Regions from separate parts of the Streptomyces sp. NPDC091272 genome, predicted to be linked through region 3. Evidence: riboswitches for the same ligand, from Rfam matches in the RefSeq annotation. Region 3 holds a riboswitch; each other region holds the start of a gene.
What was found. Region 3 has a riboswitch for thiamine pyrophosphate ahead of thiO (glycine oxidase ThiO). Riboswitches for the same ligand answer to the same signal wherever they lie in the genome.

Region 1 (7,547 bases), on a different contig from region 3:
CACCGTCTCCACTCTCCCGCGAATGCTTTCCCGGACTCGCCAGCCCGCTCCAGAGGAGCAACCGTCTGGAGCCGAGCGACTACACACGAGACTGACACTCCGGTGGCTACTCTGGAACGGTGAAAACAGAATTCTGCTAGCCAAATTTGGTCGTCAAGTTCCTTGCTGTCACGGCGAGTTCGCATCCGAGCGCGTGAGGTCCCGCAAATCCGCAGAACGTTCCTTGCACGGCCGGAACGTTCGCCGACACACTGAACACATCGCAGAGGGGAAAGCAGATGATCACAGACGTGGAGGCGGCAACGCCCGCGCTCTGCCGTCTTCAACTCGGCAGCGAACTCCGCACCCTGCGGATAGCTGCGGGTCTCAAAGCGGCCCAGGTGTGCAGGCGGCTCATCTGGAGCCCGTCGAAGCTCACCAGGCTGGAGACCGGCGAGAACGCGGCGGTGGAGCCCGCCGAAGTGATGGCTCTCTGCGAGATCTACGAAGCCAGCCCGGAGACGAGGGCCTTGCTTCAGGGGTACGCCGCCGTGACCAAGACCAAACGTGACTGGTGGCAGTCAGCCGAGTACCGGCCCATCATCAGGCCCGGCTTCAAAGCGTTCCTCGGCTTGGAGTCCACGGCGACAGTGCTCCAGACGTACGAGGCCGAGTTCGTCCCCGGCCTGCTACAGACCGAGGCGTACGTGCGCGTGATTCACGAGCGGGCACACGAAGGTCTCTCGGCAGACGACGTGGACAAGTTGGTGACCGTCCGCACGACCAGGCAAGAGGTACTGCACCGCACGACGCCGCCACTGAAGTACACGGCGATCCTCAACGAGGCGGTACTACGCCGGACGGTCGGATCACCCGCGTTGATGCGTGACCAACTGGGGCACATCATCGCCATGGTCGAAGCGCGCCCCAACGTCAGAATTCAGGTCGTGCCATTCAAGGCAGGCGCGCACTCCGGCATGAACGGGAAGTTCTCCGTTCTCCAGTTCCCGGAGCGTGCGGCCCTCAAGCCGCTCGTGTATCTGGAGAACCTCGCCGACGCGTGGGTGATCCGCCAGGATGACGCCATCGAGCGGTACGAAGACGCGTTCGCAGATCTCAGCGCGCTCGCCGCAGGGCCGCAAGAGTCCCTGAGCATGATCAAGACAGCAATCAAGGAGCACAGCTAGTGACCATCATCAACGCAGGTGCGCTCAGCGGCGCGGACTGGTTCAAATCCAGTTACAGCAATGACCAGGGTGGCGACTGCGTCGAGGGTGCACGCCTCTGCGCTGAGGCCGTTCGAGGCATGGACTGGCACAAGTCCAGTTACAGCAATGACCAGGGTGGCAATTGTGTGGAGGGCGCACAACTGGACGACGGCATGATGATGGCCGTACGAGACTCCAAGGTCCCCGACGGGCCCGCATTCATCGTGCGAGCCGAAGCGTGGACAACTTTCGTAACCGAACTGACCAGGGGGGCGGCCCAGTAGCTGCCGCTCCGGAACAGCAGCGGCCCCCCGCACAGCGTGAGATGCGGGGGGCCGCTCTGACGTCAGAGGATCAGTCCGCAATTGGCAGGTACACCCGGTGCCCCGACTCTGCGAACTCCTTAGACTTGGCGAGCATCCCGGCTTGAACCTCATCGTCGCTGGTCACAGCGAGATCCGGGGCGAACTGCTCTGTGATGCTTCTACTGATCTTCATCGAGCACGAGCGCTCACAGCATGTGGCTCAAGCACCTTCGGATACGGGCAGCCGTCCTAGCCGCCGAGATGCCTAAGAAAGTCAGTCACGAACTTCTCGACCTCAAGTCTGTCTGTGGAGTCACAGACATCGAGGCGATCGATGTACTTGACGCCAGCATTCCGAAGCAGACGTTCCCTGCCCTTGTCGTCGGAGGCTCGTCCCTTGTGGTAAGGGCCATCGATCTCAATGACGCCGGCACAGCCGCGATACGTAATCAGCAGGTCAGGCTCATACGTGTGCCCGCGGACGCGCATGGCACCTAGGGGCATGATGCCGATCGTGTCGTTGTCCGGGAGGTCCGCTTGCCGGTGTGCGAGCACCTTGTAGACACGGTGCTCCCACTCGTTGGTGAAGTGGAGGCCGTCCTCAATAGGATGCTGCGGTTCCAACCGCACCCGGCGTGCCTGATTCGTGGGTTTCGGGCCACCAACCGCCTTCAGCTGCTCGCGCCAGTTCGCGCTCACCCGGGGGATCACCGGGACGGCTTCGATGTAGCCCACGGACGCGTCCCGCTTCTCCCTGCGGAGCACACTGTGCATGGCGGAGCGCATCCGCTCCAGGATCTCCTCCGTGAAGCGAGGAAGAAGATGCGGCTCAATCTCCAGCAAAGCCTTGTAGTTTTCCTGGCCGAAGTCCGAATCCCACAGCATCACGTCTACCGTGATCACATCAGCAGCTATCGCAGCTGTCTCACCGTCGCCCTGCTGATGGAGCAGGATGGCACCCGCGCCTAGCAGTCGTTCGCCCAGATTGAGTTCGTGTTCGGACAGACCGTTCGGGGCCACCACTGTGTCGGCCGAAGAGCGCGATTCTTCACCCATACGGAACATTGTGACACCGCCCTATGACAACTGGCGCGGGTCACAGGGCGGTTGTGTAGCACCAGACTGTGGGTGGAGACTCGCCGGGAGCCTCCACCCCAATCAACCGATCAGTCAGCCAGGGGCAGGTACACGCGGTTGCCGCTTGCTGCGAACTCCTTGGACTTCGCAAGCATCCCGGCCTCGATCTCCTCATCCGAGGCAGAAGAGAGCAGGTCAGGGGCAAACTGTTCTGTGATGCTTCTACTAATCTTCATCGAGCAGAATTTCGGCCCGCACATCGAGCAGAAGTGCGCCGTCTTCGCCGGTTCGGCTGGGAGCGTCTCGTCGTGGAACTCCCGTGCCGTGTCCGGGTCGAGGGCCAGGTTGAACTGGTCCTCCCACCGGAACTCGAACCGCGCGTCGCTCAGCGCGTCGTCCCACTCCTGCGCACCCGGGTGGCCCTTGGCGAGGTCCGCCGCGTGCGCAGCGATCTTGTACGTGATGACTCCGGTCTTCACGTCGTCCCGGTCGGGCAGCCCCAGGTGCTCCTTGGGGGTCACGTAGCAGAGCATCGCGGTGCCCCACCAGGCGATCATCGCGGCGCCGATGCCGGAGGTGATGTGGTCGTAGGCGGGGGCCACATCGGTCGTCAGCGGGCCGAGCGTGTAGAACGGCGCCTCCTCGCAGATCTCCTGCTGAAGGTCGATGTTCTCCTTGATCTTGTGCATCGGGACGTGTCCCGGGCCCTCGATCATGGTCTGTACGTGGAAACGCTTGGCGATCGTGTTGAGTTCCCCGAGCGTCCGCAACTCGGCGAACTGAGCCTCGTCGTTGGCGTCCGCGATGGAGCCCGGCCGCAGGCCGTCGCCCAGCGAGTACGTCACGTCGTACGCCGCGAGGATCTCGCAGAGCTCCTCGAAGTGCTCGTAGAGGAAGGACTCCTGGTGGTGCGCCAGGCACCAGGCGGCCATGATCGATCCACCGCGCGAGACGATGCCGGTCTTGCGGCGCGCCGTCAGCGGTACGTGCGCGAGGCGCACCCCCGCGTGGACGGTCATGTAGTCCACGCCTTGTTCGGCCTGCTCGATGACCGTGTCCTTGTAGACCTCCCAGGTCAGGGCCTCGGCGCGGCCGTCGACCTTCTCCAGCGCCTGGTAGAGCGGCACGGTGCCGATCGGGACGGGCGCGTTGCGCAGGATCCACTCGCGGGTGGTGTGGATGTTGCGGCCGGTGGACAGGTCCATGACCGTGTCCGCGCCCCATTTGGTGGCCCAGGTCATCTTGTCCACCTCCTCCTCGATGGAGGAGGTGACGGCCGAGTTGCCGATGTTGGCGTTGACCTTCACCAGGAACCGCTTGCCGATGATCATCGGCTCGATCTCCGGGTGGTTCACGTTCGCGGGCAACACCGCGCGTCCGGCGGCGATTTCCTCCCGTACGACATCGGGCGAGACGTTCTCCCGGATGGCCACGTACTCCATCTCCGGGGTGACCTCGCCGCGCCGTGCGTAGGCGAGCTGGGTCACCGCCTGCCCGTTCCGGCCCCGGCGGGGCTGGCGCGGACGGCCGGGGAAGACCGCGTCGAGGTTCCTGAGGCCCCCGCGTGGCGAGGTGTGCTTGATGCCGTCGTCCTCGGGACGCACCGGGCGCCCCGCGTACTCCTCGGTGTCCCCGCGTCCGACGATCCAGTTCTCGCGCAGCGGGGCCAGGCCGCGGCGTACGTCCGTCTCGACGGTCGGGTCGGTGTACGGGCCGGACGTGTCGTACAGCGTCACGTCCTTCCCGTTGGTCAGGTGCACCTGACGGACCGGCACCCGCAGGTCCGGACGTGATCCGTCGACGTACCCCTTGTGCCAGCCGGGCTTGCGCCCTTCCTGGCCGGAGGCAGGCGTGCGTGCATCCATCGTGGTCATGAGACCTACTCCCTACGCCGGCATTACCCGGTAACAGGTTCAGCGGTCGACGCAGCCGTTTCCGTACGTGTACGGAGGTCAGCGCCCTCTCAGCCCGGTGCTCCGAGCTCCCGCGTGTGCAAAGGTGCCCCCACGCTAGCGCCATTCCGGGCGCGCTGAACAGAGGGCCCCCCTCGTTCTTGCGATGATCGCCGGGTGACCCCACCACAGCCGCCGTCCGGTCCGCCGTCCACACAGCCGCCCCCGCCGTCCCCTTCGCCGCCGGCCTCCTCGCACGGCCACAGCCACAGCCACGGGCCCGCGGCCCCCGTCTCCAAACACCTGCGCAAGGTCATCGCGGCGGTACTGATCCCCTTCGCCACCGCCGTCCTCGTCGGCCTCGCGATCCTGTGGCCCGGTGGCGCACCCACCCACGAGCGCACCGGCGTGGGCTTCGACCGGCAGACCGAGCAGGGCCGCGTCGTCCAGGTCGAGGCCATCGACTGCAAGGCCGCGAACGTCGCCGAACAGCCGCAGCAACCGCAGGGCCAGGCGGACCCGTTGTCACCACCGGGCGGCGACGGCGCCAAGGGCGACTGCAAGAAGGCGACGGTCGAGGTGACCAGCGGCGCGGACAAGGGCCGCACCTTCACCGAGATCGTCCAGCCCGGCGCCCCCCGGCAGTTGGAACAGGGCCAGGGCGTCGTCGTCGCGTACGCCCCGGACGCGCCGCGTGAACTGCAGTACTCCGTCACCGACGTGGACCGGAAGCTTCCGCTCACCGTGCTCGCAGGCATCTTCGCCGTCGCGGTGGTGATCGTCGGCCGGATGAAGGGCGTGATGGCGCTGGTCGCGCTCGTCGCGTCGTTCACGATCCTGACCCTGTTCATCCTGCCCGCCATCCTCCAGGGCTCGAACCCGCTGGTCGTGGCGGTGGTCGGTGCCAGCGCCATCATGCTGATCGCGCTCTACGCCTGCCACGGGCTGAACGCCCGTACCTCCGTCGCCGTCCTCGGCACCCTCGTCTCGCTGCTGCTGATCGGACTGTTGGGCTCCCTCTTCATCGGCTGGGCCTTCCTGTCGGGAAACATCGACGACAGCACCGGCCTGATCCACACCCTGTACCCCTCCATCGACATGAGCGGCCTGCTTCTCGCGGGCGTCATCATCGGCTCCCTCGGTGTCCTCGACGACGTGACGGTCACCCAGACCTCCGCCGTCTGGGAACTCCACCAGGCGGATCCGACGATGGGCCCGCGCGCCCTGTACCGGGCGGGCATCCGCATCGGCCGCGACCACATCGCCTCGGTCGTCAACACCCTCGTCCTCGCCTACGCGGGCGCCGCCCTGCCCCTGCTGCTGCTGTTCTCGATCGCCCAGAGCAGTGTGGGGACGGTCGCCAACAGCGAGCTCGTCGCCCAGGAGATCGTGCGCACCCTCGTCGGCTCGATCGGGCTGGTCGCCTCGGTCCCCGTGACCACCGCGCTCGCCGCGCTGGTCGTCTCCGCCGACCGCTCGGGCACCGCCTCGCCCTCGATGCCGGTACGCACCGGACGCGGCCGGCGCCGCAAGGGCTGACGCGACCGGCGCGACCGAGACCGCTGTCACCGGCCGGCGCGGCCGACACCGCCGACACGGCCGGTACGCCGGGGGTGCGCGCACGCCAGGGGCACATGACAGAAGAGGCGGCCGGGTGACTCCGGCCGCCTCTGGCGTTTCGATCCGGGCGGGTCCTGCGGGCGCAACCCACGGCCGGGACCAGCGAACGGTCCTGCGAGCGGTCCTGCGAGCGGTCCTGCGGGCGGTAAACCCGCCGGGCCTCAGCCCGCGTTCTCCTCCGCCAGAATCCGGCCCAACTCGTCCTCCAGGCATCCGGCATAGTCACTCTGCGTGTGCTCCTGGCCGAGCGGCACAAGCTTGTCCGTGCGGTCGAGAAACGCCACCAGCGGCGCCGCGCTCGCTCTGAAAAGCGCGCGGTCGGCGCCCACCTGGAGCCTGATGTGCACATCGGCAAGTTCGTCGGGGTCGGTCGGGGAGATGTGCACATCTCCCTCGCCGCAGGATTCGTTGATTCCGTCAACCAGCAGCTCGCGGCCAAAAGCCCAGGTCACAGGCGCATCACCGGGCAGGTGGAAGGTCAGCTTGATCGCGTAGGGATCCTTCGCCTGGTACATGAGCTCGACCGGAATACGAAAGGAGAGCTCCTCCGAGACGAGGAAGCTCATCATGACCTCTGCCTGAACCGACTCGCGCATCGCCAACCCTGCCGTAGAAGAAAGTGGCCGGAACGATCCCATCCGTCCCTCTTGACGCCATCGTGCTTGAACCAGTAACAGATCACAAGGAGTGAGTTTTCAGATACTGATAGAGAACATGAGCGAACGAACCACCTCACCCATTTCCCCGCGCAACCGTTCGATCGCGGGCACCAGCCGGGCCTCCTCCGCGAGGGGTACCGAAATCGCCATCACCGCCGCCATCGGCCCGATCGTGATCGGCACCGCCGCGCACGCCGTCCCCAGGACGTACTCCTGACGCTCCAGCACGGGTTGCATCCGCTCGACCGCCGCCAGCCTCTCCAGCAGGGACGCACTGTCACGAACGGTGTACGGGGTGATGGCCTCGACGGGGTGCCGGTCGAGGTGGTCGCGGCGCGCCTCGGTGTCCAGTTGGGAGAGCAGGCACTGGCCGACCGCGTGCGCATGGGCCGTCTCGCGGAGGTCGGCCCACTCCTCGACGGCGGGGTGTTCGATGCTCTCGGCGGAGGCCGTCAGTTCGACTTCACCGTCGCGGTAGACGCCGAAGTACACGGCGACGCCGAGCGTGTCGCGCCACCGTTCCATGGTGTCCGTCATCATTCCGCGGCGAACCTGCCCGGAACCACCGCGCCCGATCCGCTCCGCGGCGGCCCCCAGCACGAAAACACCCTGCTCACGACGGAGGTATCCCTCGTGGGTCAGGGTGCGCAGCAGGTGGTAGGCGGTGGGCAGCGGCAGTCCCGCCTCGCGGGCGAGCTGTTTGGCGGGGGCGCCGTCGGGGTGATCGCTCACGGCTTCGAGGAGACGCAGAGCACGCTGCACCGAACCGATCAAGGTGGGAGCGGGACCGCCGGCGGGAGCAGACAC
Region 2 (7,547 bases), on a different contig from region 3:
CCACCCGCGAGGACGGCCTGCTGGCGCGCTCCACCGCGGGTGTCGTCTTCCTCCCCGGCGCGGCGGGAACCGTCCAGGAGATCTTCGACAACGCGACCCCGAACTACTACGAGTCGCGCGGCGAGCCCACGCCCATGGTGCTGGTCGACCGCACCCACTGGACCGAACGCCTGCCGGCCTGGCCGTTGCTCCAGTCCCTCGCCAAGGACCGCGCGATGGAACTCCGTATCGCCCTGGTCGACACGGTCGCCGAGGCCCCGGAGGCGCTGGCCCGCCTCAGGTCGGCGGGCGGCAGCGCCGAAATGCGTTAGGACTCGGAACCGGCGCGCGGTCATAGTGACGCGCATGACCACACTCATCAGGCACGTCACGATCGACTGCGCCGACGCCCACGCAATCGCGAGCTTCTGGGCGGCCGTGCTCGAAGCCCCGCTCGCCGACGACGACCTCCCCGGTGACCCCGAGGCCCTGGTGTCCGCACCGGGCGTCGGGGTCCTCTTCGTCCAGGTCCCCGAGGCCAAGACGGTCAAGAACCGCGTCCACCTCGACCTCCAGCCGCAGGACCGCACCCGCGACGAGGAAGTGGCACGGGTCCTGGCGCTCGGCGCCACCCTGGTGGCCGACCACCGCAAACCCGACGGCACCGGCTGGGCGCTCCTCGCGGACCCCGAGGGCAACGAGTTCTGCGTCGAGCGCAGCGCCGCCGAACGCGCAGGCTGACGCGGGAGCGCGCCCGCGACACACGCGACACAGCGGACCCGCGCCCGCGCGAACACATCCGGCCGATACAGAAGCAACGCGCACGGGAATTCTCACGTCTGGTAGTCGGAGAACTCAAGCACGACGAACAACCCGTGAACGGAGCTTTTGGTGCTCATCGGTCTTGTCACCGCCATTGCGGCGTCGGTCTGCTACGGCACGGGCTCGGTCCTGCAAGCCGTCGGATCGCGGAAGTCCGCCCGCCGCGAGGCGGCCGCGGCGTCCACCACCGGTGTCACCCAGCACGGCGGGCCGAGCCTGTCCTCCACTGCGAAGGCGGCGATGACCTGGGAGTTCATCGTGGGCACCGCCCTGGACTTCCTGGGCTTCGCGCTCGGCGCGCTGGCCGCCCGGATGCTTCCGCTGTTCCTCTCCCAGACCGTGATCAGCGCCAACCTGGTCATCACCGCCGTGCTGAGCGTGAAGATGCTCGGCATCCGGCTGACCCGCAAGGAGTGGACCTCGATCGCTGTCGTCTGCGGCTCGCTGGTCCTGCTGGCGACCGCGGCGGGGCACGAGGGCAGCGGCCACACCGCGAGGGCGACCCACTGGTGGCTGCTGGCCGTCTCGGTCGGGCTGATGGCCGTGGGGACCGTAGTGGTACGGCTGATGGGCGCGGGCGCCGCGATCCTCGCCGGTCTCCTCTCCGGCCTGGGCTTCGGCGCCCTCGGCGTCGGCGTACGCATCCTGGACGGGGTGGACCCCTACGACCTGGGGGCGCTCCTCGCCGACCCGGCCCTGTACGCGATCCTGATCGCCGGGATCGGCGGCATGTACCTGCACACGGTGGCGCTCCAGATCGGCTCGGTCAACGGCGCCACCGCCGCCCTGGTGGTCGGCGAGACGGTGCTGCCCGGCATCATCGGCGTGGTCTGGCTGGGCGACGCCTCGCGGCCCGGTTTCGCGTGGGTGGCGATCGTCGGCTTCGTCCTGGCCGTGACGGGCGCGGTGGCCGTCGCCTGGTACGGCAAGCACGAGGGCGAGGAGGCAGCGGGCCCCGACGAGACACGGCGCCTGGTGGACACCCCTCGTTAGAGGGGGCGGGTACGGGTCGTACAGGGCGACCGAGCTCACCGGGCCAGCAGGGTACGGGTCGTACAGAACCGGCCCGAACTCACCGGGCCAGCAGTACGACCTCGTCCGCCGCGAAGGCGACGCCCACCTCCGCGCCTTCCGCAGGGGTGTCCCGCAGTGGGCACTCCGCCTCCAGCAGCGGCCCCTCCACCGGGCGCAGTCGCAGCGCGACGTGGTTGCCGCGGAAGGTGCGGGCTGCCACCGTGCAGGGCAGACCGTCCGCCGCGGGCACCAGCCGGACACCGGCGGGCCGTACCAGCAGCCGGGTCACACCCTGTGGCGCGTCCGCAGGGACGGGGATCTTGCCCCAGACCGTGTCCGCCGTCCCGCCGACGACACTCGCCTGCACCACGTTGTCGAAGCCCAGGAAGCGGGCCACGAACTCCGAGGCGGGACGCTGCCACACCTCCAGCGGGGTGCCCGCCTGCGCGATCCGGCCGTCCTGCATGACGACGACCCGGTCCGCGAGGGCGAAGGCCTCACCCTGGTCGTGGGTGACGGCGAGGACCGTGGTGCCCAGCCGGCCGAAAAGCTGGCGCAGTTCCACCACCAGCCGTTCGCGCAGCCCGCGATCGAGCTGCCCCAGCGGCTCGTCCAGCATCAGCAGCCTGGGCTCCGGGGCCAGCGCACGGGCGAGCGCGACCCGCTGCTGTTCACCGCCCGAGAGCGAGGAGACCGCGCGTCGCCGGGCGCCCGGCAGCCCGACCAGCTCCAGCAGCTCCTCGACCCGGCGCACCTGCTCGGCGCGTCCCACGCCCCGCATCCGCAGCCCGAAGGCGACGTTCGCGCCCACGTCACGCTGCGGAAAGAGCTGGTGGTCCTGGAACATCAGCCCCACCCCACGCCGGTGCACCGGCGTGCCCGCCTGGTCGACCCCGTCCAGCAGCACCCGCCCCGCGTCCGTCTCCTGGAGCCCGGCCACCACGCGCAGCAGCGTCGACTTGCCGCTGCCGCTCGGCCCCAGCACACAGACGATCTCGTGCGCGCACACCCGCAGGTCCACCGCGTCGAGCACCGCCCGCGCCCCGAACCGTACGGTGAGCGCTTCGAGCCCCAGCAGGGGCTGTGCCGCTTCGGTCATCTCAGAACTCCCCGGAGACGGATCGGTCGGGCCGGATGCGTTCCAGCACCAGCAGCGAGAGCGCGCAGACGACCATGAGGATCGTGCTGAGGGCCATCGCCTGCCCGTAGTTGAGGTCACCGGCCCGCCCGAGCAGCCGGGCCACGGCCACCGGGAGCGTCGGGTTGTCGGGCCGCGCGATGAAGACGGTCGCTCCGAACTCGCCCAGCGACACGGCGAAGGCGAACCCCGCCGCCACCAGCAGTGCCCGGCGCACCAGCGGCAGGTCCACCTCCCGCCAGGCCCGCAGCGGCGAGGCCCCGAGGACCGCCGCCGCCTCCCGCAGCCTGCCGTCCACCGCGCGCAGCACGGGCAGCATGGTCCGTACGACGAAGGGCACGCCCACCAGCGCCTGGGCGAGCGGCACCAGGATCCACGAGGTGCGCAGGTCCAGTGGCGGTTTGTTGAGGGTGATCAGGAAGCCGAAGCCCACGGTCACCGCGGAGACGCCCAGCGGCAGCATCAGCAGGGCGTCGAAACCCCGCACCAGCCGGCCCGCCCGCCGGGTCAGCGCGGCAGCCGCCAGTCCGCCCACGACCAGCGCGATCGCGGTCGCCACCACGGCGTACTGCAAGGAGTTCCAGACCGCTTCCAGCGGCGGTACCAGGAAGGTTCCGCCGCTGTCGGCCACCGAGCGCAGCGCCCGGTAGTAGCCGAACCCGTACCCCTGCGGCCCGTCCAGCGACCGCTCGACCAGCACGGACAGCGGAAGCAGGATCAGCACAAGTACGCTCGCCAGCACTCCGCCGAGCAGCGCCCACTGACCTGTGCCGCGCGGCCTGCGCGAGGTGCGCGCCGGGTCGACGAGCTTCAGCGCACCCTCCCGCCGGCGTACCGTCCACGCGTGCACGGCGAGGATCGCGCCCACCGCAGCGAACTGCACCAGCGTCAGCACTGCGGCGGTCGGCAGGTCGAGCAGCTGGGCGGTCTGCCGGTAGACCTCCACCTCCAGGGTGGAACGGGCGGGCCCGCCCAGGATCTGCACGACGCCGAACGACGTGAAGGTGAACAGGAAGACCATCAGCGCGGCGGCGGCCACCGCCGGCGCGAGCGCCGGCAAGGTCACCCGCCGCCAGGCCGTGAGGCGCCCCGCCCCGAGTACCCGCGCGGCCTCTTCCTGCCGCGGGTCGAGCTGCGACCACAGCCCGCCCACGGTCCGGACGACCACCGCGTAGTTGAAGAAGACGTGGGCGAGCAGGATCGCCCACACGGTGTTGTCGAGCCGTACGCCCCACGTCTCGTCGAGCAGCCCGCCGCGCCCCAGCACCGCCAGGAAGGCGGTACCCACGACCACGGTCGGCAGCACGAACGGCACGGTGACCACGGCCCGCAGCAGCTGCTTGCCCGGAAACTCGAACCGGGCGAAGACGTACGCCGCGGGCAGCGCGAGCAGCAGGGTGAGCGCCGTCGACGTGACGGCCTGCCAGGTGGTGAACCAGAGCACGCCGAGGATGTCCGGATCGCCCAGCACCTCGCCGATCCGCCCGAGCTGCCAGGTCCCGCTCGGCCGCAGTCCGCGCGCCACGATGGCGACGACCGGGTAGGCGAAGAACAGCGCGAAGAACGCCACCGGTACGGCCATCAGGCCGAGCCGCACCGCACCGCCGCGCCAGGAACCCCGCCGGGCGCCTTCGCGGGCGCCCGGCCGGGGCCCGCCTACTTGTTCACCAGCGAGGACCACGACTTGACCCACTGCTCACGGTTGTCGGCGATCTTCTTGGGCGCGACGGTCAGCGGCCTGTCGACGGTGGCGCCGAACTTCGCGTACACCTCGGGCAGCTCGGTGTCCTTGACCGCCGGGTTGACGAACATCTTCAGCGGCAGGTCCTGCTGGAACTGCTTGCCGAGCAGGAAGTCGAGGAGCGCCTTGCCGCCGGCCTCGTTCTTCGCCCCGTCGAGCAGTCCGGCGAACTCGACCTGGCGGAAGCAGGTGCCGGTGGCGACGCCGGTCGGCGCCTCGGCGGGCCTCGGTTCGGCGAACAGCACCTCGACGGGCGGGCTGGAGGCGTACGAGACGACCAGCGGCCGGTCGGCCTTCGCCTTCTTGCCGCCGGCGGAGCCCGAGAACTCCTCGTTGTACGCCTGCTCCCAGCCGTCCACGACCTTGACGCCGTTGTCCTTGAGCTTCTGCCAGTAGCCCTGCCAGCCGGCGTCGCCGTACCGTCCCGCGGTCGCGAGCAGGAACCCGAGGCCCGGCGAGGAGGTGGCGGCGTTCTCGGTGACGAGCAGGTTCTTGTAGGCGGGCTTGACCAGGTCGTCGAGCGACTTCGGCGGTGCCAGCTTCTTCTCGGCGAAGTACTTCTTGTCGTAGTTGACGCAGATGTCGCCGGTGTCGACCGGGGTCACCCGGTGCTCGCCCTTGTCGAGCTGGAGGTCCGCGGGCACGCCGTTCAGGCCCTTGGCCTCGTACGGCTGGAAGAGGCCGTTGTCGAGCGCGCGCGAGAGAAGGGTGTTGTCCACGCCGAAGAAGACGTCACCGCGGGGCGAGCCCTTGGTCAGGATCTCCTGGTTGAGGGCGGCTCCCGCGTCACCGCTCTTGAGCACCTTGACCGTGTAGCCGGACTGCCGGGTGAACTCCTTGAGCACGGCGGGCGAGACGTCGAAGGAGTCGTGGCTGACCAGGGTGACGGTCTTGGAACCGCCGGCCCCGGCCTCCTTGTCACCGTCGGACGGCCCGCCGCAGGCGGCGAGCGCACCGACGCTGAGCACGGCGGCCACGGAGACCGCCGCGTACCTCCTGGTGGTGCGCACTGACCTCTTGATGGTGCTCACTGGTGAAGTCCTCCTGGAAATGACCAGGAAGAGACGCGGCCCCGCCCACCTCGGAAAAAGTGGGCAGGGCGCAACAGCTCGAGTTACGACCGAACTTCCTACCCAGAATGACCTGGGCGAGGTTCAGAGGGTCTGCAGTGAGAACTGCACTCTCAGCGCTGTGGCGCTCCCCTGTCGGAATATGCAGATGTGCGGCCCAGCGTACAACCAGGCGCCCGGCGGTCAGCGCTCGGAGGCCGCCAGCTGCCCGCAGGCGCCGTCGATCTCCTGGCCGCGGGTGTCGCGCACCGTCACCGGTACCCCGTGCGCCGCGATGGCCGCCACGAACGCCTTCTCGTCCTCGGGGCGCGAGGCGGTCCACTTGGAGCCGGGGGTCGGGTTCAGCGGGATCAGGTTGACGTGCACCCGCTTGTTCTTGAGCAGCCGCCCCAGCAGGTCACCGCGCCATGCCTGGTCGTTGATGTCCCTGATCAGCGCGTACTCGATGGAGATGCGACGGCCCGACTTCTCCGCGTACTCCCATGCGGCGTCCAGCACCTCACGCACCTTCCAGCGCGTGTTGACCGGCACCAGCGTGTCGCGCAGCTCGTCGTCGGGGGCGTGCAGCGACACGGCGAGGCGGCACTTGAAGCCCTCGTCGGCGAACCGCAGCATCGCGGGCACCAGGCCCACGGTGGAGACGGTGATCCCGCGCTGGGAGAGCCCGAGGCCGTCCGGCTCGGGGTCGGTCAGCCGGCGGATCGCGCCGACGACGCGCTTGTAGTTGGCGAGCGGCTCGCCCATCCCCATGAAGACGATGTTCGACAGCCGCGCGGGGCCGCCGGGCACGTCCCCGTCGCGCAGTGCCCGCATCCCGTCCACGATCTGGTGCACGATCTCCGCGGTGGAGAGGTTCCGGTCGAGACCGGCCTGCCCGGTCGCGCAGAACGGGCAGTTCATGCCACAGCCGGCCTGCGAGGAGATGCACATGGTCACCCGGTCCGGGTAGCGCATCAGCACGGACTCGACGAGCGTCCCGTCGTGCATCTTCCACAGCGTCTTACGCGTGGTCTCCTGGTCGGTCGACAGATGGCGGACCACCGTCATCAGCTCCGGCAGCAGCGCCTCGCGGAGCTTGCCGCGCGAACCGGCGGGAATGTCGGTCCACTGCTCCGGGTCGTGCGCGTAGCGCGCGAAGTAGTGCTGGGACAGCTGCTTGGCGCGGAACGGCTTCTCGCCGATCTCGGCGACGACCTCCTTGCGCTCGGCGGGCGTGAGGTCGGCGAGGTGCCGCGGGGGCTTCTTGGCTCCGCGGGGCGCGACGAAAGTGAGTTCTCCGGGTACAGGCATGGTCATACCAGTGTGGCAGATGTACGACAAGAGGCCCGCCGTCCTGTGGACGGGGGCCCCTTACGCAACAACGCAGCAGGTCACAGGCGCGGTGTCACGCCGAACCCACGAAGATCACCAGCAGCAGCCAGACCACGGGAGCCGTCGGGAGGAGGGAGTCGAGGCGGTCCATGATGCCGCCGTGGCCCGGCAGCAGTGTGCCCATGTCCTTGATCCCGAGGTCCCTCTTGATCATGGACTCGCCCAGGTCGCCCAGGGTGGCGCTGGCCGCGACCGCGAGGCCGAGCAGCGCGCCCTGCCACCACGTACCGCCGTCGACCAGCAGCGTCATGCAGACCACGCCCGCCGCCATCGCGAAGGCGATCGCGCCGAGCAGGCCCTCGCGGGTCTTGCCGGGGCTGATGCGCGGCGCCAGCTTGTGCTTGCCGAAACGCCAGCCCACCGCGTAGGCGCCGGTGTCGCTGACCACCGTCAGCAGCAGGAAGGTGAGCAC
Region 3 (7,547 bases):
TCCGCGGCATCGAGTACATGACGGCGGACCGCCGCGGCTTCTGGGAGGAGCGCGGCTACCACAACCACGGTGACCCCTGGCGCGAGCAGCGCTACTCCTACCAGGAGGAACCGGGGGACGGCCCCGAGCTGTAGCGCCGCCGGGCCGAAGGACGGCCCCGAGCTGTAGCGCCGCCGGGCCCGAAGGGCGGCCCGCGGGCCCGCGGGGGCTCAGAACGCGCGCAGCGCCTTCAGCCGGGCCACGTCCGCCGCGTGCCCCTCCTTGCCGCCGGGGGTCTCGATCACCAGCGGCACCCCCTCGGTCGCCGGGTGCGCGAACAGTTCACGGAACGGCTCCTCGCCGATGTGCCCCGCGCCGATGTTCTCGTGCCTGTCCTTGTGCGCCCCGGTGACGTCCTTGGAGTCGTTGGCGTGGACCAGCTTGAGGCGCCCCTCACCGACGGTGTCCACCAGCAGGTCGAGGGTCTGCTTCATACCGCCCGGTCCCGCCAGGTCGTGGCCCGCCGCGAAGATGTGGCACGTGTCGAGACAGACACCCAGCCTGGGATGCGAGTCCAGGGCCTCGAAGTACGGGCCGAAGTCCCAGGTCCGCGAGCAGAGCGAGAAGCCCTGTCCGGCGGTCGACTCCAGGAGGAGGTACGGGTCGTCCTCGTGGGTCAGCTCGTCGAGCAGCGGCAGCATGTGCTCCCGGACCTGTGCCAGGGCCTGCGCGCGGGGCCGCCCACCGGTCGCCGAGCCCGTGTGCACCACGACCCCCAGGGCGCCGATGTCGCGGGCCCTGCGCAGCGAGTGACGCAGTGAGTCCACCGACCTCTCGGCCGTCGCCGCGGTGTGCGAACCGAAGTTGATCAGGTACGGGGCGTGGACGTACGCCGGGATCCGCGCCTCGGCGCAGGCGGTGCGGAACTTCTCGTCCTGCGCGGGGTTGCCTGCCGGGGTCGCCCAGCCGCGCGGGTTGGCCACGAAGACCTGGACGGCCTCCGCGCCCATCTCACGGGCGTACGGCAGCCCGGTCGAGGCGAGTCCGCCCGCGACGGGGATGTGACCGCCGACCGGGTTGCGGGGCACGGGGACTGCGGCGGGGGGCTGGGTGGGAGTGTCTGCGGTGCTCATCACCGTCCAGGATGCCGCACCCCACCGACACCCCTGGCCGCAGGCCTCCGGCTAGAGGACCTTCGTCGTGATGGTGATCGTGCTGCCCTCCGGGGCCCGCTCGCCGCCGGCCACCGACTGCTTGTCGATCACCTTGCTGAAGGACAGGAACGGCCGCTCCACCTCGACCGCGAAGCCCGCCTCCTTCAGGGCGCGGGCCGCCTCGTCGCGGTCCTTGCCGACCACGTCGGGCACCTGGATCATCCGGGGCCCCTTGGAGACGGTGAGCGTGACGCGCTCGCCCTCGCCGAGGCGGGTTCCCTCGGCCGCCGACTGCCGTGCCACCTTGCCCGCCTCCACGGGGGAGTGGACCTGCCCCGGCGCGACGGTGACCTTCAGGCCGAGCCCTTCGAGCCTGCTCCTGGCGGCGTCGACGTCCTGCCCGGTCACGGACGGCACGTCCACCGGGGAGCCCTTGCTGACGACCATCGCCACCGCGGAGTCCGGCGCCCGGCCGCTCCCGGCCGCGGGGTCCGTACTGATCACGGCGCCCTGCGGGACGTCCTCGCTGAACGCCTTGGTGACGACGCCGGGCGCCAGCCCCGCGTCCTTCAGCTCGTCCCTGGCCTTCGCGAGCGGCACCCGGGCGAGGTCGGGGACCTTCACGATCTCGGGGCCGCGCGAGAGGACCAGGGTCACCGAGCCGTTGGTGCGGATCCGCTCGCCGGGCGCCGGGTCGCTGTTCAGTACGGCGCCGCGCGCGACGGTGTCGCTGAACTTTCGGTCCACGCCCTTCACGTCGAGACCGGCGGCTGCCAGCTTCGTGCGGGCGTCCTTCTCCGACTGGCTCAGCAGCGGCGGGACCTGGGTGAACTGTCCGGAGTTGATGTACCAGACCCCGGCGCCGAGTCCCAGCACCAACAGCACGGCCGTGACCAGCGCCAGCAGTCCGCGGCGCGAGGGCGACGGCCGCCGCCGGCGCGCAGGCACGGGCTCCTGCGGCAGCGGCGTCCGCAGCCTGCTGGTGTGCTGTTCGGTGGGCAGGGTGCGCGGGATCACGCTGGTCCGCTCCTCGGGACCGGCGCTCGGCGCCTCCTTCGCGCGCGGCGGCACCACGTCCAGCTGCGCGTCGTCGAGCACGGCCCGCGCGGCCCGCGTCAGCCCCAGCAGCTCCACCGCGTCGAACGGCCGGGCCTGCGGATCGCGTGCGGTGGCGCGCGCCACCAGCTCGTCGAGCTCGGGGGCCAGGCCGTCGGCCGTGGCGGACGGCGGCGGCACGTCCTCGTTGAGGTGGAGGTAGAGCACCTGGGCGGGGGTGGCGCCGGAGTGCGGCCTGGCGCCGGTGAGCATCTCGTACAGGACCACACCGCAGGCGTACACGTCGGCGCGGGTGTCGGCGGTGCCGTGCTCGATCTGCTCGGGGGCGAGGTAGGACACCGTGCCGAGGACGGACCCCGTCGTGCTGGTGACCGTGTCCACGGCGCGTACGAGACCGAAGTCGGCGACCTTCACCCGGCCGTCGTCCCCGATCAGGACGTTCTCCGGCTTCATGTCACGGTGCACGAACCCGGCGCGGTGCGCGGCGCCCAGGGCGGCAAGCACCGGCTCCAGGATGTCGAGCGCGGCCCGCGGCTGGAGGGCGCCGCGCTCGCGCAGCACGTCGCGCAGGGTGCAGCCGGCGACGTACTCCATCGCCAGGTAGACGTAGTTCCCGTCGGTGCCCTGGTCGAAGACGCCGACCACGTTGGGGTGCGCGAGCCGGGCGACGGACTTGGCCTCCCGGATGAACCGCTCGACGAAGGAGCCGTCGGCGGCCAGCGAGGGGTGCATCACCTTGAGCGCGAGCTCCCGGTCGAGCCGGGTGTCCACGGCCCGGTAGACCGTGGCCATCCCGCCGACGGCAATGCGTGCCTCGACGCGGTAGCGGCCGTCGAGCAGCTGCCCGACGAGGGGGTCCTGGAGGGTCGTGTCCACGAAGGGAGTCTACGAGCCGGTGGCGACGGGCCGGACGACGATCCCCACAGCCACCCGTACTGAAGCCGAGCTGTGACAGGGCGGGCAAGGGAGCGGCCCCCGGCGGACGCCGCGCCCTCGCCCGAGCCCCGGCCCCACTCCCGCTGACGCCCCGGCCCGCGCCCCCGGCCCCGCTCCCTCCGACGCAGCGCCCCCCCGCAGCCCCCGCCCCCCTCAGAACGCCGGCCGCTCCGGGTCCAGCCTGGCCCGCCCCTCCTCCGGGGACGACGCCCGCGCGAAGTACCGGCGCGGAATCCGCCCCGCCCGGTACGCGAGCCGCCCCGCCTCCACCCCGTGGCGCATCGCCTCCGCCATCAGCACCGGCTCCTGCGCCCGGGTCACCGCCGAGGCGAGCATCACACCCGCGCACCCCAGCTCCATCGCCAGCACCGCGTCCGACGCGGTCCCCGCCCCCGCGTCCAGGATCACCGGCACCCCGGCCCGCTCCACGATCAGCTCGAAGTTGTGCGGGTTGCGGATGCCGAGCCCGGAGCCGATCGGCGAGCCCAGCGGCATCACCGCCGCGCAGCCCACGTCCTCCAGCTTCCGCGCGAGCACCGGGTCGTCGTTCGTGTACGGGAGCACGGTGAAGCCGTCGTCGACCAGCAGCTCCGCCGCGTCCAGCAGCTCGACCGGATCGGGCAGCAGGGTCCGCTCGTCCGCGATGACCTCCAGCTTCACCCAGTCCGTGCCCAGCGCCTCCCGTGCGAGCCGCGCCGTGAGCACGGCCTCGCCCGCCGTGTAGCAGCCCGCCGTGTTGGGCAGCACCCGGATGCCCAGCCGCTCCAGCAGGGACAGCACGGAGCCCTGCACCGACGGGTCCAGCCTGCGCATCGCGACCGTCGTCAGCTCGGTGCCCGAGGCGACGAGCGAGCGCTCCAGCACGTCCAGGCTCGGCGCGCCGCCCGTCCCCATGATCAGCCGGGACGAGAAGCCGGCGCCGCCCAGTTCGAAGAGATCGTCCGCCATGTCCTTCAGCCTCCCTGGACCGCGGTCAGTACTTCCACGCGGTCGCCGTCACCGAGGGCGGTGGCCGCCCACCGGCCCCGCGGTACCACTGTCTCGTTGAGTGCGGCGGCCACGCCCGCGTGGGCGCGCGTGAGCGTCGCGACGAGGTCGCCGAGGGTCGTGCCGACGGAGACCTGGTGCCCCTCGCCGTTCATGGTCACGTGCACCGAGGTACTCATGCGGACAGCTCCTGTCGTTCCTGTCGTACGGGCGGGGGTACGGGCGCGAAGCGCCGCGGGGTGAACGGCCTCGCCGGGCCCGGGAGCTCGCCGGTGGTCAGCACGTCCGCCATGACGTCCCCGGTGACGGGCGTCAGCAGCACCCCGTTGCGGTGGTGCCCGGTGGCGAGCAGCAGGCCCGGCAGGGCGGTCGGCCCGAGCAGCGGGGCGTTGTCGGGGGAGCAGGGACGCAGCCCCGCCCTGGTCTCGGTGAGCGGCAGCTCGGTGATGCCCGGGACCAGCTCGTGGGCGTCGCGCAGCAGCTCGTAGACGCCGCCCGCGGTGACGGTGGTGTCCCAGCCCAGTTCCTCGGAGGTCGCGCCGAGTACCAGCTCACCGTTCTCACGCGGCACCAGATAGACCTCGCCGCCGCGCACCACGGCGCGCACCGTACGGCTCAGGAACGGCGCGTACGAGGGCGGCACCGTCAGCCGCAGCACCTGCCCCTTGACCGGGCGCACCGGTGGCAGCACCTCTGGCGGTACCCCGGCGAGCCGGCCGCTGAGCGACCCGGCCGCCAGCACCACCTGGTCGGCGACCAGCTCGCTCCCGTCGGCCAGCAGGGCGCCCGCCGCCCGGTCCCGTACGACGGACAGCCTCTCCGCTGCCGCACGGTGCACCACCACACCGGCGCGACCGCAGGCCGTCACGAGGGCCGCTGCCAGGCGTCTGGGGTCGACCTGGTGGTCGCCGTCCACCCGCAGCCCGCCGCGCACGCCGGGGGCGAGCATCGGCTCCAGGCGGCGGCACTCTCGTCCGGTCAGCCACTCCGACTCCAGCCCGGACTGCCGTTGCAGGGTGTGCAGTTCACGCAGGTGGGCCCGGTCGTCGGCGTCCAGGGCGACGGCGAGCGTGCCGCACGCGCGGTAGCCGGTGTCCTGCCCGGACACCTCCTGGAGCTCGGCCACGAAGTCCGGAAAGCGGCGCGCGGAGGCGAGGTTGAGAGCGAGCAGGGTCTGCTCGCCGTGGTGGAGCTCGGTGACGGCGGCGAGCATTCCGGCCGCCACCCCGGCCGCGCCGCGACCCGGTTCCGGGTCGGCGAGCGCGGTGCGCAGACCGCGCTGCGCGGCCCGCCAGGCGGTGACCAGACCGATGATCCCGCCCCCGATCACCAGGACGTCGTACGGCCGTTGTCCCGAGGGTTCAGAAGACTGCATGGGCGTCCAGCCCCTCCCTTCGCCGGCATGATCCGGATCAGGTTCGTACGGTCGGAGGCCGGTGGCGCCTCCCTCTCAGCCCGGTCCGCCGGGCTCCCGTGAGTGCTTGTACGGTGACCAGACTAATCCTTGGGTTCCACGTACTGTGAGGGAGCGCCCCCGTGCCCCGTTCGCTCGACGGACTTCTCCTCGCGCCGGTCGCCGACCAGGCCCCGGGGCAGGTCGGCACCGCCACCCGCTTTGCCTACCACGAGCAGGACGGCGTGATCTGGGCCGATTACGCGGGCGGTGACGTGGTGCGCGGGCATCTGGTCGGCACGCGCGCGGGGGACCGGCTCGACTTCAGGTACGTACAGCTGAAGCGGGACGGAACGACATCGTCCGGACACTGTCTGTCCGAGGTCACGCTCCTCGTGGACGGCCGCGTTCGGCTCCGGGAGAGCTGGGCATGGGACTCCCAGGACGGCAGTGGCACGAGCGTGGTCGAGGAGCTCGCGTCCTGACGGACCCGGACCCGTGCGAGGAGCCCTTCCTGACGGGGCGTCAGATACGTAAGGTGATCGGGTGAGCGAGCAGAAACGAATCGTCGTCGTCGGCGCGGGCATGGCCGGTGTGCAGACCGCGGTGGCCCTGCGGGAGCAGGGTTTCGAGGGCCGGATCACCTTGATCGGCGCCGAGCACCACCCGCCGTACGACCGGCCGCCGCTGTCCAAGGCGGTCCTGCTCGGCAAGACCGGGACGACGGCCTTCGAGGTCGACTTCGACGCGCTCGGGGTCGAGCTCCGGCTGGGGCTCCAGGTCACCGGGGTACGCCCGGCGGACCACGAGATCGACACCCCGGCCGGCCCTCTCGCGTACGACTCGCTGGTCCTGGCCACCGGGGCGGACCCGGTCACCCTGCCCGGCACCGTCGGTGTGCCGGGCGTCCATCTGCTGCGCACGCTCGACGACGCACTGCGGCTGCGCCCGGTGCTGGAGGCGCAGCAGGACGTGGTGGTGGTCGGCGCGGGCTGGATCGGTGCCGAGTTCACCACCGCCGCCAGGGAGGCCGGCTGCACGGTCACCGTGGTGGAGGCCGCCGACCGGCCGCTCGCCGGGACGATGCCCGCCGAGATCGCCGCCCCGATGTCCGCCTGGTACGCCGAAGGGGGAGCCGAGCTCCTCACCCACGCGCGCGTGGCGGCGGTCGAGCCGGGCGCGGTGCTCCTCGCCGACGGCCGCCGCATCCCGGCCGGCGCCGTCCTCGTCGGCGTCGGCGCCAGACCCGCGACGGCCTGGCTGGCGGGCTCCGGGATCGAGCTCGGCCCGGACGGCTCCGTCACGGCGGACGCGCACCTGCGCACCTCGGCCCCCGACGTGCACGCGGTGGGCGACTGCGCCTCCTTCCCCTCCGGGCGGTACGGCGCCCGGCTGCTCGTGCACCACTGGGACAACGCGCTGCAGGGCCCGCGCACCGTCGCCGCGAACATCCTGGGCGGCGCCACGCTGCCCTACGACCCCGTGCCGTACTTCTGGTCCGAGCAGTTCGGCCGCTTCGTGCAGTACGTCGGCCATCACGCGGACGCCGACGAGATGATCTGGCGCGGCGACCCCGGCGGCCTCTCCTGGTCGGTGTGCTGGCTGCGCGGCGGCGCCCTGGTGGCCCTGCTCGCGGTGGGCCGCCCGCGCGACCTGGCGCAGGGGCGCAAGCTGGTGGAGGCGGGGGCGGCGCTCGACCCGGAGCTGGCCGCCGATCCCTCCGTACCGCTGAAATCGGCCGTGCGGAAGCTGTAGGGGCCCCAGCGGGGCAGGGCGGATCCCCCGCCCGGACGGGCCCGGGTACCGGCTGTCGGTCCCAGGTGGCAGGCTTGTCCTGTGACCGAGATTGACGCAAAGATCGATTCCCTCGTCCCCGCCTGGCTCTACCTCCCCGACATCGCGGAGATGCTCGACCTGGAGGTGACGAAGGTGCGGCAGCTGGTGAAGGACGGCCAGCTCATCGCCGTGCGGCGGGGTGAGAACCGCGCGCTCCAGGTGCCTGCCGCCTTCCTCGACGGCGACAAGATCGTCAAGGGCCTGCC
Region 4 (7,547 bases), on a different contig from region 3:
GCGCCAGAGCGGTGGCCACAGTGCCGCTGACCAGGCACAGGACGCGGCGGTCCGTCCGGGGCAGCAGGTTCTGGGCGGAGACGGCGGTGGAGTAGACGTTGGCGAAGGACTGGTCGACCTCGCGCAGCACCAGGACGCCGAAGCAGATCACGCCGACGCTGGTGGCGGTGAACGGGTCGAAGACCTTGTACGGGTCGGTGCTGTCGAACGCGATCACTGCGAGGGCTGCCACGCCGAGGACCGAGCCCGCGATGCCCGCGAGGGTCTGCCCGACCACCAGGCCGCCGAACGCCTCCTTCTCGCTGCGGGAGTGCCGTGAGTAGTCGGCGACCAGCGGCAGCCACGAGATCGACACGGCGATCACGCTGTCGGCGGCGAACCAGAAGTCCTTCCAGGAGCCGCCCTCCATCGGGATGCCGCGGCCGGCCAGGTCCCAGCCCAGGTACAGGATGGCCAGGACGACGGCGACGGTGACGTAGCGGCGGATGATGCGCAGGGCGCCCAGCGGACGCAGGGTGAGCGCTGTCGTCACCGCGCCCGCGACGAGTACGTACAGCCAGCCGGGGCCCGGCTCGCCGAAGGCCTGGCGGGCCAGGATCTTCAGACCGGTGGAGATGACCACGAGTTCGAAGACCGCCCAGCCGACCATCTGCAGCACGTTGAGGACGGTGGGCAGATAGGACGCCTTCGCGCCGAACAGGCCGCGCAGCAGGACCATGGAGGGCGCGCCGGTGCGGGCCCCGGTGACGGCGGCGAGACCGAGCGCGAGCGTACCGATCAGGGTGCCGACGACGGACGCGGTGACGGCGGCGGCGAACGACAGGGTCGGACTGCCCGTGCCCAGCGGGTCGAGGACGACCAGCATGCCGCTGAAGCCGAGCAGGCTGACGCCCAGGTTGGCCCAGAAGGCGCCCTGGTCCAGGCCGGTCAGGACCTTGGGCGTGGGCTGGCCGAGGGTGAGCGGCGCCTCGTTCGCGGGGGCCAGGCCCGGAGCGGCGGGTTCGGTGCCGGTCGTCACTTCGCGGGCTCCGAAACCTGGGCAGGGGCGGCGCCGAAGGGCCAGGACTCCATCCGCCAGGCGGCGTCCCAGAACATCCACTCCCAGGTGGAAGCGGTGGTGAACGCCGTACGCATCCGGGCCCGGGTGGCCGGGTCGGCCTGGTCCGCGAGGCGGCCCACGATCTGTCGGGCGCGTTCGGTCGAGGCTTCGAACTCCTCGTCCGCGTAGGTGCCGATCCAGTCGCCGTAGGGGTGGGCGGCGAGGTCGCCGGCCTGGCCGAGGAGGGTCCGGCCCACCTCGGCGTAGATCCAGAAGCAGGGCAGGACCGCGGCGGCCAGCTCGGGATAGCCCTGGGTGTGGGCCACGGAGAGCAGGTAGGAGGTGTATCCGGTGCAGGTGGGCGAGGGCGCCCAGGCATCGACGTCGACGACGTTGGTCTCGTGCAGGCTGCTCTCGACGACGACGGCGTCGTGCGCGGACTTGGCGAAGAACGCGATGTCGCGGGGCCGGTCCGCCTTCGCGGCGGCGCTGGCCAGCGCACGGGCGTAGTCGCGCAGGTAGAGGGCGTCCTGGGCCAGGTAGTAGACGAACTTCTCCCGGTCCAGGGTGCCGTCACCGAGGCCGGTGACGAACGGCAGCTTGTCGATGGCCGCACGTATCCCGGCCGTGTCCGTCCACAGGCCGTCGCAGAAGGTCGTGGTCATGGGGCTCAGCTCCAGTACTGGTGGAAGTGGTGGACGGGGCCGTTGCCGCGCCCGACACGCAGGGTGTCGGCCGCGCGCAGGGCCCCGGTCAGGTACTCCTTCGCGGCGCGGACGGTGGTGTGCCAGTCGTCGCGCTGCGGGCGGAGGGCGGCGATCGCGGCGGAGAGGGTGCAGCCGGTGCCATGGGTGTTCCGTGTGTTCACGCGCGGCGCGGACAGCTCGACGACGCCCGCGCCGTGGGCGGGGTCGACGAGGACGTCGACGGACTCGGTGTCGTGCGTGTGGTGGCCGCCCTTGAGGAGGACGCGGCTTGCGCCCGTGCCCAGGAGAGCGCGGGCCTGCTCGACGGCCTCGGCGCGGTTCCGCGCGGCGGCGGTGCCGAGGAGGTCGCCGGCCTCGGGCAGGTTGGGGGTGACGAGGTCGGCGAGCGGCAGGAGACGCTCGCGCAGCACCGCCACCGCGGCGGGCTCCAGGAGGCGGTGGCCGCTCGTCGAGACCATGACGGGATCGAGGACGACGTACCGGGGCCGGTGCCGCTCCAGGGCGTCCGCGACGGCCGCGGCGATGGCGGCGTCGGCGAGCATTCCGATCTTGACCGCGTCCACCTGGACGTCGGCGAACAGAGTGTCGATCTGCTCGGTGACGAACGCCGGGGGGACGGCATGGATGCCGGTGACGCCCCGGGTGTTCTGGGCGGTCAGGGCCGTCACCACTGCTGTCCCGTACGCGCCGTTGGCGGAGAACGCCTTCAGGTCGGCCTGGATCCCGGCGCCGCCGGAGGGGTCGCTCGCGGCGATGGTGAGGGCGATGGGCGGGGTGGTCACGAGGGTTCCTCCTGTCGCAGGGCGTGGACGAGTGAACGTGCCGCGGCCTCGGGGTCCGGCCGGCCGCAGACCGCGCTGACGACGGCGATCCCGGCTGCGCCGCCTGCCATGACCGAGGCGGCCTCGGCCACGCCGATCCCCCCGATGGCCACACAGGGCAGCGGGCTGTCCCGGACGATCCGGGCCAGGCCGGCCGGCCCGAGCGGTGCGTCCGCGTCGGGCTTGGTGGACTGCGGGAACACCGGACCGACGCCGAGGTGGTCGACGGCGTCCGGCACGTGGGCCAGCTGCTCGGGCCGGCTGACGGACAGACCCACGTACGCGTGTGGACCGAGCAGGCGCCGAGCGGTCTCGGGGGAGACGTCCCGCTGCCCGAGGTGGACGCCGTCCGCGCCGAGCCAGGCCGCCACGTCCAGCCGGTCGTTGATGATCAGGGGGACGCCGGTGCCGTCGAGTTCGGCCTGGATCGCCCGCCCGAGCGAGAACAGCGCGCGGGCGTCCGCGTCCGGGTCGCGCAGCTGGACGGCGGTGACGCCGCCCCTGACGGCGGCTGCCACGGTGCCGGCGACGCCACGGCTGCCGCAGAGACGGGTGTCGGTGACGAGGTACAGGGAGAGGTCGAGAGGAGGTCGCGGGGATTGCAGGGGTCGCAAAGGTCGCATGGGCAGGTCCTTGGAGGCCTCCGGCCGGCTGAGGGCACGGGAAGCGCATCGGGATGTACGGGCAGGAAGTACGGGCAGGGGAGGGCCCTAGCGCGCAGGAGCGGTTTCGGCGGGTGGCCTCCGGGCCGGCCGCCAGCACGGGAACCCCGCGGTACGCGCGCGCTCAGCGCAGGTTGACAGCCTCGACGAGCCGGTCCTGGCCGAGCGCGTACAGAGCGTCGATCAGGGCGACGGCGAACGTGCCCGGCCCCGCGGAGCGGCTCGCGGCGTCCTCGGCGGCCACGGTGAGCAGCGCGGTCGCGGCAGTCGCGGCCAGCAACGCGTCGTCCGTGACGGCGGTGCAGGCGGCAACCAACGCGCCGAGTGCGCAGCCCGTCCCCGTCACCAGCGGCAGCAGCGGGTGCCCGTTGGCCAGGCGCACCACGCGTGTCCCGTCGGTGAGGACGTCCTGCGGGCCGCTCACCGCCACCGTGCAGCCGTACCGTCCGGCAAGTGCGGTGGCCGCGGCCAGCGCCGCCTTGGGGGCGTCCGCGCTGTCCACGCCGCGTCCTCCCGGGCCGCCGTCCAGCGCCAGGATCTCGGAGGGATTGCCGCGGACGACCGCGGGGGGCGCGATGTCCAGCAGTTCGTGGGCGAGCCCGGTGCGCCAGGGCAGCGGACCGACCGCCACCGGGTCGAGCACCCACGGCCGCCCGGCCCCGGCCGCTGCTGCGACCGCGACGCGCATCGCCTCCGCCGTCACGGACGTCACCGTCCCCAGGTTGACCAGGACGCTCCCGGCCACCCGCGCCATGGCGCCGGCCTCCTCCGCGCTGTGCACCATCGCGGGGGCGGCGCCCACCGCGAGCAGCACGTTCGCGGTGAACTGCGACACCACGACATTGGTCAGACAGTGCACGAGGGGCCCGGAGCCCCGCAGCGAAGCGACCACGCCCGCCACGTCCTCGCGGGAAACGGCAGAGCCGTACCGGCCGGGTATGGAGGCAGTATCCATCGTCAGCACCCTTCCTACGCCGGCATTACCCGGTCCAGGTTCATGCGGTCGGCGGAAAGGGGAGCCAACAGCTCCCGTCCGCCCTCTCAGCCCGGCTGCTCCCGAGCTCCCGCGGTGGTCGCTACGCAATGTACCCCCTTAGGGAACGGCAGTTCGCACTCGGGCCCCGGCGGTCCGTCCCGCGGGCGCAGGTGGCTCAGACGTCGGCCACGCACCGGAAGCCGATGTTGCCGCTGCTGCTCTCCTCGGTGTTCGAGGTGCGGGCGGCCACCCGGTAGCGGTTGCAGTACGAGGCGTGGCACAGGTACGAGCCGCCGCGCATGGCCCGTCCGGCCCGGCCGGAGCCGAAGGGGTCGGCGGTCCACTCCCACACGTTGCCGACCGTGTTGTACAGCCCGAAACCGTTCGGACCGTACGCGTCGACGGGGACCGTTCCCACCTGCCCGTCCTCCTTCTCCGTGACCAGCGGGAACTCGCCGCGCCAGATGTTGCACCGCCAGGCGCCCTCGTGGTCGAGGTCGTCACCCCACGGGTAGCGGGCACCCGGCAGGCCGCCGCGGGCCGCGTACTCCCACTCCGGTTCGGCCGGCAGCCGCTTGCCCGCCCACACGGCGTACGCGCGGGCGTCGTCCCAGGAGACGTGCACCACCGGATGGTTGTCCTCGTACACGGATCCGGGCCCGTACGGTTCGCGCCAGGACGCGCCGCGGACCCCTCGCCACCAGGGGGTCGCGGCCGGGGCGGGGGAGGCGTGCACGACGGCGGGATCGAGGAGACCGGCGAAGACGTACGACCAGCCGGTGCGCTCCGCGGTGGTCCGGTGTTCCGTGGTATCGGCGAATAGCCGGAACGCGGCGTTGGTGACCGCGGTCGTGTCCACCCGCAGTGCGGACAACTCCACTTTCCTGACCGGTCCTTCGGCGTCCTGCGGATTGGCGTACCGGTCCTCGTTGCCCATCAGGAAGGCGCCGCCCGGGAGTTCGGCCATGCCCGCGTACCGGTCCGGGTCCGGGAGCGGGGTCGGGTCCAACTCCGTTGTGTACGCGGCTGGTCGGCCGGCCACCGGCCGCGCGGGAGCGCAGCACGGTGCGGGTTGGTCCGGCATGAAGTCCTCTTGGTGGAAGGGTGGGTGGCAGGGCCGGTGGGCGGGGCGGTGGACGGGGCGGTGGTCAGCGTGAACGCCGTGCACCAGTGTGCGGGTACGTCCGAGCCGCCAGGTGCGCCGTCACAAGCTTTTTATGTTGTGTACATGGTTATCCCGGCCCGTACTGCGCATGATCGGCGCACCTGGCCGCCGAGCGGAGCCGTCCGCGCCCCAAGGAGTCCCCATGTCCAGTCGTCGACACTTCCTCGCCGGGTCCGCAGCGGCCCTGGGCCTCGCCGCCGTGCCCGCCGCGCCCGCATCGGCGCGGTCCGCCGACTCCCGTGCGGGCGGCGGCCGGGCGGCCGTCCGCGCACCCAATCTCGTAGTGATCCTGGCCGACGACCTCGGCTACGGTGACCTCGGTGCGTACGGCCAGAAACTCATCACCACTCCCCGGATCGACCAACTCGCCTCCGAGGGGCTTCGGTTCAGCGACGCGTACTCCCTGGCGGCGGTCTGCGCGCCGTCCCGCTGCTCCCTGCTCACCGGACTGCACACCGGGCACGCCGCCGTGCGGGCCAATCCGGACGGGCCGCAGGGGCCGCTGCGTGACGGGGACACGACGTTCGCCGAGGTGCTGCGCAGCCGCGGCTACCGCACCGCGGTCATCGGCAAGTGGGGCTTCGGCCCCGAGCAGGGCGATCAGGCCAGTCATCCCAACGCGCGCGGCTTCGAGGAGTTCTACGGCTACATCGACCACGGCCACGCCCACCAGTACTACCCGCAGTACCTGTGGCACAACGGTGTCAAGGAGCCGATCCCCGCGAACGAGGGCAACGCCAAGGGCGCGTACGCCCCCGACCTCATCGAGCGGCACGCGCTGGAGTGGATCGACGCCCGTGCCGACGAGCCGTTCCTGCTGTTCCTCACGCCCAACGTCCCCCACTCCCCGAGCGACATCCCGGACAGCGGCGCGTACGCCTCCCGCCCGTGGACCCAGCAGAACAAGGGGCACGCGGCGCAGATCAGTTACTTCGACGCGACCGTCGGCAAGGTCGTCGACAGGCTCAGGGCCCGGGGCATCGCCGACGACACCATTCTGTTCGTCACGAGCGACAACGGGCCGCACGAGGAGGGCGGTGTCGACCCGGACCTGTTCGATGCGGGCGGGCCGCTGCGCGGCTACAAGCGCAACCTGTACGAGGGCGGCATCCGGGTCCCGCTGATCGCGTGGTCGCCCGGCCGGATCGGCAAGGGCACCACCGACCGGCCGACCCCGCTCACCGACGTGCTGCCCACCCTCGCGGACCTCGCGGGCGCCCCGGCCCCCGCCGACATCGACGGGCTGTCCGCCGCCCCGCTGCTCGCCGGCACCGCTGACGCCGCCCGGCACAACCACCTCTACTGGTACCGGGACGAGCGCGGCGTCACGAGCCGGGCCGACAAGCAGGACAAGGGCCGGGCCACCTGGCTCGCGGAGGCCGTACGCAAGGACAGGTGGAAGGCCGTGCGGTTCGCCCCGGTCCGCGACCACAACCTGCCCGACGGACAGTGGCAGGTGGAGCTCTACGACCTGTCGAGCGACCTCGGCGAACAGCGCGACGTCGCGGCGCAGAACCCCTCCGTCGTCACCGGCCTCGTGGCGCTGATGCGCTCCTCGTGGGCCGACTCCTATCCCCGCAAGCCGCACGGCCTGCGCGTCACCGTGCCGGAACAGGCCTCCCCGGCACAGGCGTTCACCGTCTCGGCGACCTTGGGCAACGCCTCGGCCAAACCGTGGACCGACGCCCTGCTCACGGTGCGGGCGCCCGCGGGCTGGGCGGTCAGGGCGATCACGGCGACCGGTACGGCCCGGCTGGCGCAGGGCGCGAAGCTGACCGCCTCCTGGCAGGTCACCGCACCGGCCGGGACCGCGCCCGGCACCACCTGGCCGGTGTCCTTCGAGGCCACGGCCGGTTCCGCCGGCGGGCCGCTGAGGTACACCGGGGCCGGACGGACCAGCACCCTACCCGCGGCGCCGACCGTCGACTCCTGGCTCAGCGACCTGGACCGGGTGTCCGCCGCGAACGGCTGGGGGCCCGTCGAGCGCGACCGTTCCAACGGCCGCAAGGAGCCGGGGGACGGCACTGCGATCGCGTTCGGCGGCACCACGTACGCCAAGGGCCTCGGCGTGCACGCGCCGTCCGAGGTGGTGTACCACCTGGGCGGCAACGCGAGCCGGTTCACCGCACTCGTCGGCATCGACGACTTCTCCACCCGGCAGGCCGCGACCGGGGCGA

Region 1: linked by a shared signal. The riboswitch ahead of thiC (phosphomethylpyrimidine synthase ThiC) and the one ahead of thiO (glycine oxidase ThiO) in region 3 are both predicted to bind thiamine pyrophosphate.
Region 2: linked by a shared signal. The riboswitch ahead of ACIQM4_RS24615 (thiamine ABC transporter substrate binding subunit) and the one ahead of thiO (glycine oxidase ThiO) in region 3 are both predicted to bind thiamine pyrophosphate.
Region 4: linked by a shared signal. The riboswitch ahead of thiM (hydroxyethylthiazole kinase) and the one ahead of thiO (glycine oxidase ThiO) in region 3 are both predicted to bind thiamine pyrophosphate.

Annotation. Positions count from the first base shown of each region.
Region 1 covers NZ_JBIVVC010000003.1:575,476-583,022, reverse strand. Annotated here, with positions in the region: gene ACIQM4_RS11935 (helix-turn-helix domain-containing protein) at 279-1,166, shown strand; gene ACIQM4_RS11930 (DUF397 domain-containing protein) at 1,166-1,471, shown strand; gene ACIQM4_RS11925 (hypothetical protein) at 1,742-2,548, opposite strand; gene thiC (phosphomethylpyrimidine synthase ThiC) at 2,659-4,443, opposite strand; TPP riboswitch at 4,436-4,567, opposite strand; gene ACIQM4_RS11915 (YibE/F family protein) at 4,639-6,000, shown strand; gene ACIQM4_RS11910 (SsgA family sporulation/cell division regulator) at 6,243-6,677, opposite strand; gene ACIQM4_RS11905 (IclR family transcriptional regulator) at 6,777-7,547, opposite strand.
Region 2 covers NZ_JBIVVC010000009.1:176,169-183,715, reverse strand. Annotated here, with positions in the region: gene ACIQM4_RS24640 (LOG family protein) at 1-311, shown strand, start outside; partial or broken gene ACIQM4_RS24635 (VOC family protein) at 346-714, shown strand; gene ACIQM4_RS24630 (hypothetical protein) at 871-1,794, shown strand; gene ACIQM4_RS24625 (ABC transporter ATP-binding protein) at 1,874-2,914, opposite strand; gene ACIQM4_RS24620 (ABC transporter permease) at 2,916-4,535, opposite strand; gene ACIQM4_RS24615 (thiamine ABC transporter substrate binding subunit) at 4,610-5,725, opposite strand; TPP riboswitch at 5,803-5,908, opposite strand; gene rlmN (23S rRNA (adenine(2503)-C(2))-methyltransferase RlmN) at 5,948-7,054, opposite strand; gene ACIQM4_RS24605 (phosphatidate cytidylyltransferase) at 7,149-7,547, opposite strand, start outside.
Region 3 covers NZ_JBIVVC010000007.1:360,421-367,967, reverse strand. Annotated here, with positions in the region: gene ACIQM4_RS21835 (sulfite oxidase-like oxidoreductase) at 1-134, shown strand, start outside; gene ACIQM4_RS21830 (deoxyribonuclease IV) at 210-1,112, opposite strand; gene pknB (Stk1 family PASTA domain-containing Ser/Thr kinase) at 1,164-3,065, opposite strand; gene ACIQM4_RS21820 (thiazole synthase) at 3,279-4,073, opposite strand; gene thiS (sulfur carrier protein ThiS) at 4,079-4,291, opposite strand; gene thiO (glycine oxidase ThiO) at 4,288-5,487, opposite strand; TPP riboswitch at 5,485-5,597, opposite strand; gene ACIQM4_RS21805 (hypothetical protein) at 5,649-5,990, shown strand; gene ACIQM4_RS21800 (NAD(P)/FAD-dependent oxidoreductase) at 6,052-7,260, shown strand; gene ACIQM4_RS21795 (Rv2175c family DNA-binding protein) at 7,342-7,547, shown strand, end outside.
Region 4 covers NZ_JBIVVC010000016.1:156,231-163,777, forward strand. Annotated here, with positions in the region: gene ACIQM4_RS32235 (purine-cytosine permease family protein) at 1-1,018, opposite strand, end outside; gene tenA (thiaminase II) at 1,015-1,704, opposite strand; gene thiD (bifunctional hydroxymethylpyrimidine kinase/phosphomethylpyrimidine kinase) at 1,710-2,528, opposite strand; gene thiE (thiamine phosphate synthase) at 2,525-3,190, opposite strand; gene thiM (hydroxyethylthiazole kinase) at 3,354-4,184, opposite strand; TPP riboswitch at 4,178-4,307, opposite strand; gene ACIQM4_RS32260 (formylglycine-generating enzyme family protein) at 4,381-5,289, opposite strand; gene ACIQM4_RS32265 (sulfatase-like hydrolase/transferase) at 5,513-7,547, shown strand, end outside.